One region of the Saccharothrix lopnurensis genome, then DNA from elsewhere that is predicted to be linked to it. Evidence: riboswitches for the same ligand, from Rfam matches in the RefSeq annotation. Region 1 holds a riboswitch; the other holds the start of a gene.
The links. A riboswitch is a leader RNA that binds a small molecule or an ion and turns the genes downstream of it on or off. The one in region 1 is predicted to bind cobalamin.
Positions count from the first base shown of each region.

Region 2: it holds a riboswitch for cobalamin, as region 1 does, so the genes downstream of both, ACFP3R_RS20850 (ribonucleoside-diphosphate reductase subunit alpha) here and ACFP3R_RS31870 (FecCD family ABC transporter permease) in region 1, are expected to answer to the same signal.

Region 1 is NZ_JBHSQO010000051.1:28,653-35,728, forward strand. It holds gene ACFP3R_RS31860 (ABC transporter substrate-binding protein) at 83-1,063, opposite strand; gene ACFP3R_RS31865 (ABC transporter ATP-binding protein) at 1,057-1,809, opposite strand; gene ACFP3R_RS31870 (FecCD family ABC transporter permease) at 1,809-2,897, opposite strand; cobalamin riboswitch at 2,989-3,124, opposite strand; gene ACFP3R_RS31875 (3-isopropylmalate dehydrogenase) at 3,165-4,205, opposite strand; gene ACFP3R_RS31880 (S8 family peptidase) at 4,448-7,076, opposite strand, start outside.
Region 2 is NZ_JBHSQO010000020.1:126,348-133,423, reverse strand. It holds gene ACFP3R_RS20855 (ribonucleotide-diphosphate reductase subunit beta) at 410-1,480, opposite strand; gene ACFP3R_RS20850 (ribonucleoside-diphosphate reductase subunit alpha) at 1,477-4,236, opposite strand; cobalamin riboswitch at 4,357-4,576, opposite strand; gene ACFP3R_RS20845 (glycoside hydrolase family 76 protein) at 4,797-6,347, opposite strand; partial or broken gene ACFP3R_RS20840 (IS5/IS1182 family transposase) at 6,784-6,861, opposite strand; gene ACFP3R_RS20835 (hypothetical protein) at 6,998-7,076, opposite strand, start outside.

The DNA.
Region 1 (7,076 bases):
GTGTGGAGAGCCACGCCGGCGATCGTGCCACAACCCGTCCGCGCTGACCATGCCACGGACGGGTTGTCCCACATGATGGGTGTCAGGCACCGGCCAGGAACCGGGCGAACGCCTCGACGGCGGCCGGGTTGCGCGGCGATTCGACCAGTGCCGCGTAGGGCAGCACGAAGAACCTCTTGTCCCTGATGGCGGGCACGTCCTTGAGCGGTTCGTAGAACTCCAGGAAGGCCCGCTTCTGCTCGGGGGTGCTCGCGTCCCCGTCGGCGTAGTCGTTGATCAGGATGACCTCCGGCGCGCGGGCGACCACGGCCTCCCACCCGACCGTGGTCCAGCTGTCGTCGAGGTCGCCGAAGACGTTCTCGCCGCCCGCCTTCTCGATGATGTCCTGCGGCGCGGCGTTGCGGCCGGAGGTGAACGGCTGGTCCAGCCCGCTGTCGTAGAGGAACACCCTCGGGCTCTTCCCGGTGACCAGCCGCTGGGCCTCGGCCACCTGCTCGCGGTAGCCGGTGATCAGCCGTTCGGCCCGGTCCTCGACGCCGAAGATCCGACCGAGGTTGCCCAGGTCGGTGTAGAGGGCCTCCAGGGGCGGCATGATGCCGCGCTGCTTCGCCACGCCGTTGCGGCACGCCTCGGTGAGCTGGTAGGTGGCGATGCCGAGCTGCCCCAGCGAGTCCGGGGTGAGCCCGGTGCTCTCGGAGAAGCCGTAGTTCCAGCCCGCGAACACGAGGTCCGCGCCCGCGCCCTGGACCAGCTCCTTGGTGATCTTCTCGCCCAGGTGCGGCACGCGCTCGAAGTCGGCCCGCCAGGGCGAGGACGCCACGTCGCCGGTCTTGGCGGAGGAGGAGATGGTGTAGCCGGCCATCCGGTCGGCCAGCCCGAGCGCGAACATCAGCTCGGTGATGCCGGTGTCGTTGGTGACGACCCGGGAGGGTGTCGCGTACTCGACCTCCCGGCCGCAGTTCGTGACGGTCGTGGTGCCCGCGCCCGGCGGTTCGGCGACGACCCGCGCGCCGCACGCCGTCGTGGACAGGACCGCGGCGAGCGCGATGAGCGTTCTCAGCACGGGGTGGCCTCCTGGTGGTCGAACAGCAGTTGTGGCACCCCGGTGGTGGGGTGCGGGACGACGTGGGCGCGCACGCGGAAGACCTCGGCCAGCACCTCGGGGGTGAGCACCTCGGCGGGCGTGCCGCTGTGCGCGACCCGGCCGCGGTCGAGCACGTGCAGGCGGTCGCAGTGGGCGGCGGCGAGGTTGAGGTCGTGCAGCACGGCCAGGACGGTGACGCCCAGGCGGCGGACCAGGGCGAGCACGGCCAGCTGGTGGCTGATGTCCAGGTGGTTGGTCGGCTCGTCGAGCACCAGCACCCTGGGCCGCTGGGTCAGGGCGCGGGCGATGAGCACGCGCTGCCGCTCGCCGCCGGAGAGGGTGAGGAAGCCGCGGTGCGCGAGGTGGGCCGCGTCCACCCTGGTCAGGGACTCGCGCACGATGGCCTCGTCGTCGGGGCCCGCGCCGTGGGGCAGCCGGCCCATGGCGACGACCTCGGTGACGGTGAAGTCGAACTCGACGTGGCTGTCCTGGGTGAGCGCGGCCAGGTCGCGGGCGGTGTCGCGGACCCGGGTGGTGGTGATGTCGCGGCCGTCGAGGCGGACCACTCCCCCGTGCGGTTTGAGCGCCCGGTAGGCGCAGCGCAGCGTGGTGGACTTGCCGCTGCCGTTGGGGCCGACGATGCCGTGCACCTCGCCCGTGCCGGCGGTCAGGTCGACGCCGCGCAGGATGCCGTCGACGGCCAGCCCCTCGATCCGGACCTCCATCAGCGGCCCCCGAACACGTAGCCGCGGCGGCGCAGCAGGAGCACGAAGCACGGCACGCCCAGGGCGGCGGTGATGACGCCCAGCGGCAGCTCCTCGGGCGCGGCGAGCAGGCGGGCGGCGACGTCGACCCAGATCAGGAAGCAGGCGCCGGCGAGCGGGGCCACGGCGAGCACCCGGCGGTGGTCCGCGCCGACCAGCAGGCGGACCAGGTGGGGCAGCACCAGGCCGACGAACCCGACCGCGCCGCTGACCGCGACCAGCACGCCGGTCATGGCGGCGGTGACCAGGAACAGGGTGCGGCGGGTCCGGGCGACGTCGACGCCGAGGGTGGTGGCGGTCTCGTCGCCCATGGCCAGGGCGTTGAGGTGCCGGGCGCGGGTGGTGAGGTAGGCGGTGCCGGCGACGACCACGGCCGCGGCGACCGGCACCGACGCCCAGGTGACCCCGCCCAGGCTGCCGAGCAGCCAGAACAGGGCGGCGCGGGCGGCCTCGCCGCGCGGCGCCTGGAAGACCAGCAGCATGGCGATCGCGGAGAAGCCGTGGGCGAGGGCGGTGCCGGTGAGGACCAGGCGCAGCGGGGTCAGCCCGCCCCGGCCGGCCACCAGGTAGACCAGCGCCGTCGCGGCCAGGGCGGACAGGAACGCGGCGGTGGACAGGGCGTAGATGCCCAGGGAGGCGAACAGGCCGGTGGTGGCGACCGCCGTGGCGCCGACGCTCGCGCCCGAGGAGATGCCCAGCACGTACGGGTCGGCCAGGGCGTTGCGGACCACCGCCTGGACGGCCACGCCGACCGCGGCCAGCCCCGCGCCCACGACGGCGGCCAGCAGCACCCGGGGCAGCCGGATGTCCCACACGATCCGGTAGGGGCCCGCCTCCGCGGCCTGGACCACCCCGCCCGTGACGGCCGCGTGCAGGTAGCGGACCACGTCGTCGAACGGCACGGGCACCGGGCCGAGGGCCACGCCGCACACCACCGAGACCGCGAGCGCGACGGCCAGGGCCGCGCACGCGCCGGTGGTGGAGGAGGCCGGTCCCGCGGTGGTCGGGTTCGCCGGGTTCGTCGGGGTCACCGGGTTCGTCGGGGTCACCGGGCGCCTTTCGGGCGGGTGGCCTCGACCGGGTGGCCCCGGTCCGCGGCGGACCGGTGCGCATCCGTCCCGCAGACCACGGCAGGAGTGGAGCTTCTTCCCACCGCCCGCGGGTGATCGGGCTGGCCGAAGGCGACTTCGGCTTACCGTTGCGGGTCAGCGCCGGACTCTCACCGGACTTCCCCCGCGGGCGACGCTCGCGACCCTAACGCGAAGGGCCACCACGACCGTGTCGTGGTGGCCCTGATCACGCGTCCGGGAGGGCGGTCAGGCCCCCGTGCGGACGTTCGACGACACGAGCGCGGCCAGGCGGTCGCCCACCGCGTAGGTGGCGCCCGGCGACGAGTGGTCGCGGGTGGCCAGGTCGAAGGCCACCGACGCCTCGATCCGGCGCGCCGCCTCCGACTCGCCCAGGTGGTCGAGCATCAGCGCCACCGACAGCACGGCGGCCGTCGGGTCGGCGATGCCCTGGCCCGCGATGTCCGGCGCGCTGCCGTGCACGGGCTCGAACATGCTCGGGTTGCGCCTGGTCACGTCCAGGTTGCCCGAGGCCGCCAGCCCGATGCCGCCGGTCACGGCCGCCGCCAGGTCGGTCAGGATGTCCCCGAACAGGTTGTCGGTGACGATCACGTCGTAGCGGCCCGGGTCGGTCACCAGGTGGATGGTGGCCGCGTCCACGTGCTGGTAGGCCACGGTCACGTCCGGGTGCTGGAGCGACACCTCCTCGACCACGCGCGACCACAGCGAGCCGGCGTGGGTCAGGACGTTGGTCTTGTGCACCAGCGTCAGGTGCTTGCGCGGCCGGTTGGCCGCCCTGGCGAACGCGTCGCGCACCACCCGCTCCACGCCGAACGAGGTGTTGATCGACACCTCGGTCGCGATCTCGTGCGGGGTGTCCTTGCGCAGGAGCCCGCCGTTGCCCGCGTACAGCCCCTCGGTGCCCTCGCGCACGACCACCATGTCGATCTCGGGCGGGTCGGCGATCGGGCTGCGGACACCCGGGTACAGCCGGGCCGGGCGCAGGTTCACGTGGTGGTCGAGTTCGAACCGGAGCCGCAGCAGCAGGCCGCGTTCCAGGATGCCGCTGGGCACGGACGGGTCGCCCACGGCACCGAGCAGGATCGCGTCGTGCTGGCGGAGCTCACCGAGCACCGATTCCGGCAACAACTCACCTGTGGCGTGCCAGCGCGCCGCACCGAGGTCGTAGCGGGTGATCTCGGCCGCGGGAACGACCTCACCGAGCACCTTCAGGGCCTCGGCGATGACCTCGGGCCCGATCCCGTCCCCTGGGATCACTGCGAGCCGCATCCACACACCTCCCAGGTATCAGTCCCATGTCGCGGGACTAGTTCTCAATGCGAAAGGCTACCGGGCGCGGAGCGTGAAAACGCACTCGGAACACACCTACGGGGCGATCTCTCCCGGACTGCGGGACACCCGAACGGTTCAAGGCCCCCGAACGGGTGTCGCCCGATGCGCTTAAAAGGCTCTGGCCAGCCGGGGCAACCCCCGACCGGCCAGAGCGTGGAACGTCGATCAGCCCACCGGGATCAGTCCGCCGAGCGGTTGCCCGTCTTCCCCTTCACCTTCACCACGTCGGCGCGGTCGCCCGTCGCGTTGTGGTGGTGCAGCAGGAGCAGGCTGTCCGCGCCGTCGGCGGCCAGCGCCGCGGCGTCGCGGTTGACCACCAGCGCGGTGCCGGGGCGCGCCTGGTAGGACAGCGCGGCGTCGCCGCCGCCCTGCACCCACAGGCCCGGCTTGAGCGGGTCGAACGACAGCGGGCTCGGGATCGAGTCCACGAGGCCGTCGCCGGCGCCCGGCGCCAGGTAGAACCCGGCCACGCCCACCTGGTACGAGATCCGCGAGGTGTCCGCCGAGGCGTCGATGCCCAGCGCCGAGAGCAGCACCGGCAGGACCACCACGTTCGTGTCGAACACGTTGGTGTCGACGTCGCCGAACTGGCCGTTGACGCCCTGGATGTCGACCGTGGCGCCCGTGTTCAGGTCCACCGTGCTGGCGACCAGCAGGTCGGTGTCGGTCAGCTTGGTCGCGAAGACCTCGTAGTCGAACGCGCCGTCGCCGTCGGTGTCGATGTCGACGAACGGCACCGTGTTGCTGCCCAGGTTGTACCAGTTGCTCCAGGTGGCGACGCCGAACGCGAGCAGCGCCTCCTCCGGGTTGCCCTGCGCCCTGGCCAGCGGCGCGGTGGACGCGGCGCCGACGTAGCGCAGGTCACCGCCCTTGGCCGTGTCGTTGAGCGTGCAGTTGGTGGTGACGTTGCGGCGGCACTCCGGCAGCCTCGGCGAGGACGCCTGGAGCTCCAGCGCGCTGACCAGCGACTGGTAGGCGCCCTGGTTGAGGCCCCGACCGGTCAGGTTCAGCACCGCCTGGCCCTGGCCGTTGGCCTTGACGCTGCTCGGCGCGTTGATGTCGGCCGCCGGCTTCGGCGCCGAGTACACCGGCACGCGCAGCGCGACCGAGGAGCCCGACTTCGGGGTGAGCACCACGCGGCCCGACGCGTCGGCCAGGAACTGGCGCGGCACGTCCAGGTGCAGCGGCTCGATCGTCGGGTCGACGGTCTTGCGCAGCGCCTTCGGGTCGTCGATCTTCAGCGTGACCTTGACCCGGGCGACGCCGCGCGGGGACACCCGGACGGTGTTCGCCGACAGCTCGTAGCGCACGCCCGGCATCTGGGTCAGGGCCTCGTAGCCCACGGTGTAGTCCACGAACCGGGTGGACTTGTTGACCACCTTGATGGTCTTGGTCAGCGACACCGGCTTGGCCGCCTCGACCACGCCGAACGACGCGGAGACCGCGCCCGGGGCGTCCTCGACGAAGGCCAGCACCTGGTTCTCGACCGCGGCCTTGCCGTCCACGCGGCCGGAGCCGACGCGGTTGGGGGCGTAGGTCTCGCCGTCGGCCTTCACGTCGGAGCCCGCGGAGTTCATCACCGCGGCCTTGACCTCGGCCGGCGTCCAGTCCGGGTGGACCTGGCGCACCAGCGCCGCGATGCCGGCCACGTGCGGGGCGGCCATCGAGGTGCCGGAGTTGACGAACGACTTGCTGCCCGAGCCGACCAGCGCCGAGGTGATGGTGTCACCGGGGGCCGCGACGTCCGGCTTCACGACCGGGCCGCGCACGCCGCGCGAGGTGAACGAGCTGGGCGTGTCGCTGATCGACGGGTCGTAGGTCGGCAGCGAGGTCGCCAGGTCGCCGCCGAAGCGGACGGCCAGGGTGCCCGCGTTCACGGCCGGGCGCAGCTGCGCGGTGGCCGTGCCGGTCAGCTGGAGGACCGGGATCAGGGCGTTGCCCGCGATGCCGGCGTTGAAGTGCTCCAGCTGCGAGGTGAACAGCGCGCCGATCGCACCGGCGTTGGAGGCGTTGTTGCTGCGGCCGGCCGAGCCGCACCGGCGCGTGGCGTCGTTGTCGTCCCACTCCAGCCACGCGACCTTGCCCGCCACGGCGGCCCGGTCGGCGGCCGAGAACGGCAGGCAGCCGTCGAGGTTGGCCGGGTCGCTCAGCTTCACGACCTGGCCGGTGGTGCTCACGCCCTCCAGGTTGAAGCTCTGGCTGTACTGGCCGGGCTTCGGGCCGGCCAGGTTCGCCGGGGCGGTCACCTCGACCGCGTCGCGCAGCACGTACGCGTCGCGGGTGCTGGCCACGGTCAGGGCCTCGGGGGTGCTGCCCGGCGAGCCGCCGATGTCGTACAGGTCGCCGCCGTTGCCCGCCGAGAAGACGGTGAGCACGCCGGAGGCGTTGAGCTTGCGCACGAACAGGCTGTCGGGGTCGTCCGGGGCGCCGTAGTCGGAGCCCAGGGACAGGTTGACCACGTCGAGGTGGTCGGAGAAGTCGCCGTCGCCGTCGGGGTCGAGCGACCAGTCCAGCGCCTGCGCGGTGACGTTGGTGGAGCCGTCGCAGCCGAACACCTTCAGCGCGTACAGCAGGGCCTTCGGCGCGGTGCCGGGACCGATGCGCATCGCGTCCAGCGCCTCGGGGGTGAGCTTGGTGTAGTCGCCCTCGAAGGTGCTGCCGTCGGCGTTGACGCCGAAGCCCGCGGCGGTGCCGGCGACGTGCGAGCCGTGGCCGTTGCAGTCGAGCGGGTTCGGGTCCGGCTTCGGGGTGTTGAGCGCCGGGTCGTCGCTGCCGCCGTCGTAGGCGTTGCCGACGAAGTCGTAGCCG
Region 2 (7,076 bases), on a different contig from region 1:
TCGCTTCGACTCTTCACCGGTACGCGCCCGCCGGCGGTCCCGGAGGAGGAGGTGCGTCGTGCGGTCGACGCGGACCGGCGGGCTTCGCGGCGTCGCCCCCTGCCGCGGCCGGCCACCACCGCCGGTGCGGTGCGGTTCGGCCTCGACGGGGACGAGCGCGCCGGGACTGCGCGACCCATCTCCGCCTCCTGCGGAACGCGGTGGGCTGAGGAAATGGTTACCGGTGGTGCTCGACCGTGGCAATCCGGCAGCGGAATGCAATTGCGGAGTTCGCCGGGCCCGTGTCGTGGCGAGGCGGGATCGGCGACGCGCCCGAAGGCGGCAACCGCCGCCCGGGGACACGATCGGGTGGATCAGCGCCGGCGCGGGGGAGGGGCCGGGTCGCGCACCACGCGACCCGGCCGGTGGCTCAGTCCCAGTCGAGCGTGGAACCCGAGGCGTACTCGGTGACGCGGGTCTCGAAGAAGTTCTTCTCCTTCTTCAGGTCGATGGCCTCCGACATCCACGGGAACGGGTTGTCGGTGGGGCCGAAGACGGGCGCGAGACCGAGTTGGGCGCAGCGGCGGTTGGTGATGAAGCGCATGTACTGCTCGCACTGGTCGGCGTTGAGCCCGAGCAGGCCGTTCGGCATGGTGTCGCGGCTGTAGGCGATCTCCAGCTCGCACGCCTCGCCGAGCATGGTGCGGATCTCGGCCTGGAACGCCTCGGTCCACAGCCCCGGGTTCTCGATCTTGATCTGGTTGATCGCGTCGATGCCGAAGTTCAGGTGGATGGACTCGTCGCGCAGGATGTACTGGTACTGCTCGGCGACGCCGACCATCTTGTTGCGCCGCCCGAAGGACAGGATCTGCGCGAAGCCGGTGTAGAACCACATGCCCTCGAACACGACGTAGAACGCGATGAGGTCGCGCAGGAACGCCCGGTCGGTCTCGGGCGTGCCGGTGCGGAACGCGGGGTCCTCCAGGTGCCGGGTGTACCGGAGCGCCCAGGCGGCCTTGTCGGTGATGGAGGGCACCTCGCGGTACATGTTGAACAGCTCGCCCTCGTCCAGGCCGAGGGATTCGCAGACGTACTGGAAGGTGTGGGTGTGCACGGCCTCCTCGAACGCCTGGCGCAGCAGGTACTGGCGGCACTCGGGGTTGGTGAGGTTCCGGTAGACGGCGAGCACGACGTTGTTGGCCACCAGGGACTCGGAGGTGGCGAAGAAGCCGAGGTTGCGCTTGATGGTGTGGCGCTCGTCGTCGGTGAGGCCGGTGGGGGAGCGCCACAGGGCGATGTCGGCCTGCATGGACACCTCGGTGGGCATCCAGTGGTTGGCGCAGCCGGCGAGGTACTTCTCCCACGCCCAGTGGTACTTCAGGGGCAGGAGCTGGTTGACGTCGGCGCGGGCGTTGATCATCGCCTTGTCGTCGACCCGGACGCGACCGCCGTCGCGGTCGATCGAGCCGAGGCCGGTGGTGTCGGGCAGGTTCGTGGTCACTGGCACGCCTCGCAGTCGGGGTCGGTGACGGAGCAGGCCGCCGGCGCGACGGGCTGCACGGCGTTGAGCTTCCCGTCGGTGCCGCGCAGGGTGGACTTCTCCACGCTGGTCGCCGCCGTGGAGCGCAGGTAGTAGGTGGTCTTCAGCCCCTTGCGCCAGGCCAGCCGGTACACCGCGTCGAGCTTGCGGCCGTTCGGGGCGGCGAGGTAGAGGTTGAGCGACTGGGCCTGGTCGAGCCACTTCTGGCGGCGCGACCCGGCCTCGACCAGCCACTCGGAGGAGACCTCGAACGCGGTGGCGTACAGGGCCTTCAGCTCGTCGGGCACCCGGTCGACCGGGGCCAGTGAGCCGTCGAAGTACTTCAGGTCCGCCACCATGGCCTCGTCCCACAGGCCGAGCGCCTTGAGGTCGGCGACCAGGTGCCGGTTGAGGACGGTGAAGTCGCCGGACATGTTCGACTTCACGTACAGGTTGCGGAACAGCGGCTCGATCGACTGGCCGACGCCGCAGATGGTGGAGATCGTGGCGGTGGGGGCGATGGCCGTGGTGTTGGAGTTGCGCATCCCGCCGCGCACCTTCTCCCTCAATGCGTCCCAGTCCAGCGTGGTGGAGGTGTCCACGTCCAGGTCGCCGTCGCGGGCCTCGGCCAGCAGGGCGACGGAGTCGATGGGCAGGATTCCCCGGCTCCACAGCGAACCCTCGAACGACTCGTAGCTGCCGCGCTCGCGCGCCAGGTCGGCCGAGGCGGACAGGGCGTGGTAGCTGATCGCCTCCGTGCTGCGGTCGGCGAACTCCACCGCTCCCGGCGAGCCCGGGACCAGGCGCTGGACGAACAGGGCATCGGTGAACCCCATCAGGCCCAGGCCGATCGGGCGGTGCCGCAGGTTGGACCGGCGGGCCTCGGGGATCGTGTAGAAGTTGATGTCGATCACGTTGTCCAACATGCGCACGGCCGTGGTGACGGTGCGCTCCAACCGGGCCGCGTCCACACCGGCGGCGGTGACGTGGTTGGCCAGGTTCACCGAACCCAGGTTGCACACCGCGACCTCGTCGGCCGAGGTGTTCAGGGTGATCTCGGTGCACAGGTTCGACGAGTGCACCACGCCGACGTGCTGCTGCGGCGAGCGCAGGTTGCACGGGTCCTTGAAGGTGATCCACGGGTGGCCGGTCTCGAACAGCACGGTCAGCATCCGCCGCCACAGGTCCACCGCGCGCACCCGCTTGACCACCCGCATCTCGCCCCGGTCGGCGGCCTCCTCGTAGGCGCGGTAGCGCCGCGCGAACGCGCGACCGTAGAGGTCGTGCAGGTCCGGCACCTCGTCGGGGGAGAACAACGTCCAGTCGGCGTCGGCCTCGACGCGGCGCAGGAACTCGTCGGGCACCCAGTTCGCGGTGTTCATGTCGTGCGTGCGGCGGCGGTCGTCGCCGGTGTTCTTGCGCAGGTCGAGGAACTCCTCGACGTCGACGTGCCAGGTCTCCAGGTAGGCGCAGGCCGCGCCCTTGCGCTTGCCGCCCTGGTTGACCGCCACCGCCGTGTCGTTGGCGATCTTCAGGAACGGCACCACGCCCTGGGACTCGCCGTTGGTGCCCCTGATGTGGGCGCCCATGCCGCGCACCGGGGTCCAGTCGTTGCCCAGGCCGCCGGAGAACTTCGCCAGCAGCGCGTTGTTCCGGTAACCCCGGAAGATGCCGTCCAGGTCGTCGTCCACGGTGGTGAGGAAGCACGACGAGAGCTGCGGCCGGGTGGTGCCGGAGTTGAACAGCGTCGGCGTCGAGGCCATGAAGTCGAAGCTCGACAGCAGCTCGTAGAACTCGATCGCGCGGGCTTCCCGGTCGTCCTCGCGCAGGGCCAGGCCCATCGCCACCCGCATGAAGAACGCCTGCGGCAGCTCGTAACGGGTGCCGTGGTCGTGCAGCAGGTAGCGGTCGTAGAGCGTCTGCATCCCGGGGAAGTCGAACTTCGCGTCGCGCTCGGGCCGGATCGCGGCGGCCAGGCGCTCGACGTCGAAGTTCGCCAGCTCGGGGTCGAGGCGGTCCAGCTCGACGCCCAGCCGCACGTACGCCGGGAAGTGGTCCACGTAGGACGTCCGCCCGCCGGCGCCCTCCACCGGGCGGCCGGCGACGCGGGTCAGCGCCTCGCGCCGCAACCGGTCCAGCAGCAGCCGCGCGGCGACGTAGGAGTAGTTCGGCTCGGTCTCCACCAGCGTCCGCGCGGCCATCACCAGCGCCACGGACAGCTCGTCGACCGTGATGCCGTCGTACAGGGTGCGCCGCACCTCGGCCAGCACGGCCTCCGGCGAGGTGTCCGCCAGGTCCGCGCACGCCTCGCCGACCACGACCCCGACGCGGTCCCAGTCCAGCGGGACGAGTTCCCCGTCCGGGCCCTTGACGCGGAACTCCGGCGCTGAGGGCACGACTTCGCGCGCCTTGGCCCGCTTCTCGCGGTAGAGCACGTAGGCGCGGGCCACCTTGTGGTGGCCGCCGCGCATCAGGACCAGTTCGACCTGGTCCTGGATCTGTTCAACGTGCAGCGCGGTGTCGGGACGGGCGTGCTTGAGCAGCGCGGCCCCCACCTGCGCGGTCAGATCTTCCACCAGGGGGTGCAGCCGGGACGACGACGCGGCGGCGTCACCCTCCGCGGCCAGGAACGCCCTGGTCATCGCCACCGCGATCCTGGTGGCGTCGAACGCCGAGGCACCGCCGTCGCGGCGGATCACCCGCACCTGCGCGGTGGTGCTCGTGGTTGTGGTCGGCACAGCCCTCTCCTCGCGAGCCTCGAACGGCCCGGAGCACGCGGGAGGTGCCGCAGACGCGCGCACGACGGCGCGCCGATCCGCGTCGGCCCGCCCACGAGGCCCCGGACACGCGCACGCCGGCCGGCGCGCGCACCGACGGCAGGTCTTCGGACTCGCGGGCACCCGACCCCGAAAGGACCGGACCTACTGGCCGTCGCTTCCCACGCGAGACGCGCAGTGCTTCGTTGACGGCGGTCGTTCCCACTCACCGCTGCGGGGCAGTCCCGGATTCGCACCGGGTTCCCTCTTGCCTCCTCCGCCCTTCGGGAAGGGCGTCGGAACCATCGACGGCGGGAACACTACATGTTGTAGATCGTCCCGCAACCCGACCCCACATGAGCGAGGGTCGCGAAGATCACTCCGCAGGTCGTGCGTGCCGCCGTGCTCGCCCGGGGTGCGGGGGGCCGGTGTCGCGGAGTGCGGTCGGCGGCGGTCGTGCGGATGGCGTCCCTGGTTACCGCTGGTGCACCGGTCCGGTGAACGGCTCCCGGGACTGCTCCGGACGTCGTCCGGCCAACCGGTCAGCCGGCGGCGTTCATCAGGTCCACCGCGCTGTGCTGGCGCGCCGCGTCGCTGCGCTGGAACGGCCCGGCCCACGGCTGGTCGTAGGAGTCGCTGCTGGACCGGTCGCGCGCGTGGGCCGTGTCCGCCTGCCGGGTGAGGTAGGCGGTGTACGGGCGGTCCGGCAGCGCCCGGTTCAGCTGACCGAGTCCGCGCACGAAGGCGCCCTTGAAGGACGGGACGTCACCGCCGCCGCCGTTGTCGAACACGATCCCACCCGGGTTGAGCGCGGAACTGGTGGTCGAGGCGTTGGCCAACGCCCGCGCCCGCGTGAGGTACGCCTGGTCGCCGGTGGCGCGGTGCAGTTCGGTCAGCGCGGCCAGCGGCACGCCCTGGTTGTAGCTCCACGGCGTCTGGCCGTTGTTGCGGCACGTCGAGGTGACGAGGCCGTCGTTGACCAGGTTCGAGCTGGTGATCATCCCGGTGCCCTCGAACCACTGCCAGCCGTTCCGGGCGCGCTGCACGTAGGTGGTGTCACCGGGCAACCGGTTGTGCAGGGCGGCGTTGAGCTGGACGTACAGCGAGTTGGCGATGGCGTTCTTGTAGGTCCGGCTGGAGGTCCACCAGATGCCGCCGCCGCAGGTCTGGTCCCAGTAGCGGTGGATGTGGTCGGCGCCGGTGCGGGCGGTGTCGAGGTAGCGGCGGTCGCCGGTGAGGTCGTAGGCGGCGATCCACGTCAGCCCCCACCACGCGACGTCGTCGTTGTACTCGTTGATGAAGTTGCCGTCCCAGGCGGTGCGGTTGAGGTCGAAGGTGCGGGCGATGGCGTAGCGGTAGGAACCCATGCCGCTCACCCGCGCGTTGTCGATGATCGCGTTGAGCGCGTTGGCGGAGTTCCACCAGCCCGTGGTGTCGAACAGGCCGGTGTCCGGGTTGTACCGCTGCATCAGGGCGGTGGCCGCGGCGGTGCGGCGGTCCCAGGCGTTCCACGTGGTGCGGTACCAGCTCGTGCAGGCGATGGTCGACGACCCGGCGGGCTGGCCGCAGGCGCGCAGCAGCCCGACGCGCAGCCCGGCCCAGTCGTCCACGTTGTGCATGAGCGTGCGCCAGCCGCCGTAACCCGCCGGGGTCGTGGTCGAGCCGACCTTCGGCTGCCACGTTCCCCCGGCGTCGTAGGAGCGGTCCAGCCAGACCGAGTCGCCTTGACCGCCGCCGCTGATCACCGCCCAGCCCATGGTCTCGGTGCTGTCGAAGTGCAGCGCGACCCGGCGGGTTCCGGCGGGCGCGGACTGGGCGACCCGTTCCCCGGCCGAGAGCGCGGGATCGCGCCCGTCGCAGTGGGTGTTGCAGACCGGGGCGAGGGCGGCGGGCGGCGCGGCCGTCGTCGACGGTCGGGTCCGGGACCGGTGCGCGCCGGGCGGCAGCGCGGGGTCCCGGTCGTCGCAGTAGCTGTCGCAGACCGTGACCACCGGCGGCGGCACGGCGGCCGGTTCCGGTGGGGCGGTGGTCGGTGCGGCGGGGACGACCACGAGCGACAGCAGCAGGGACGCCTGGACAACGGTGCTCAGCATGGGACCTCCCAAGCAGGGGATGGGCGGCCGGGACAAGCGTGAGAACGCTCTCACACCGAGGCTAGGATCGTCCGCGACGAAGCGTCAACACGGCCGACCGGACAGATTTGTGTCAGGTCCCGACTGGATCGTTGGCCGGGCGGCGACCCGATCGGTAGGCGAACCACCGGATGTGGGGTCGTCGTCCGCTGGGACGCCACCGGGACAGCGGACGTGGTGGAGTTGGCGGTGGCACCAGCGCCGGACCTGTGGTCCACATGATCAACCCGATACCTGGGATCGGGTCCGCACCCACGATGCCGGTCGTGAAGGCCGTGTTGTCGTCTGCGGGGTGGTTTCACCCGAACGAGGGCGGGGCGGTCGGTTCTTCACCGCGTGCCCTGTCCAGACCCATGGCCCACCGATGTGCCGGCCGCAGGCGTCCACCGGTGGCCGTCAGGTCCAGGCGCCACTGCCTGCCGTGGCGCCCGTCCGCGATCGCGTCCCCGCCTTGCTCGACCGCCACCCGCACCAGCATCATGACCCCCGATCCAGCCCGGCGACCGATCACTGGATCACGTGACATCCCTCAGCCCTCGACCACGCGGGCGCTCGACCCGTGCGGCACCGTCAACCCCGGCAAGGTGGTCACCTCCCTGGCCGGGCCGGCGTCAGCGCCCGCGCCGGCCGCCGAACCAGGCGAGCCCGAAGGCGGCGGCGTCCTCGGCCAGCGCGCCCGGCAGGTCGGAG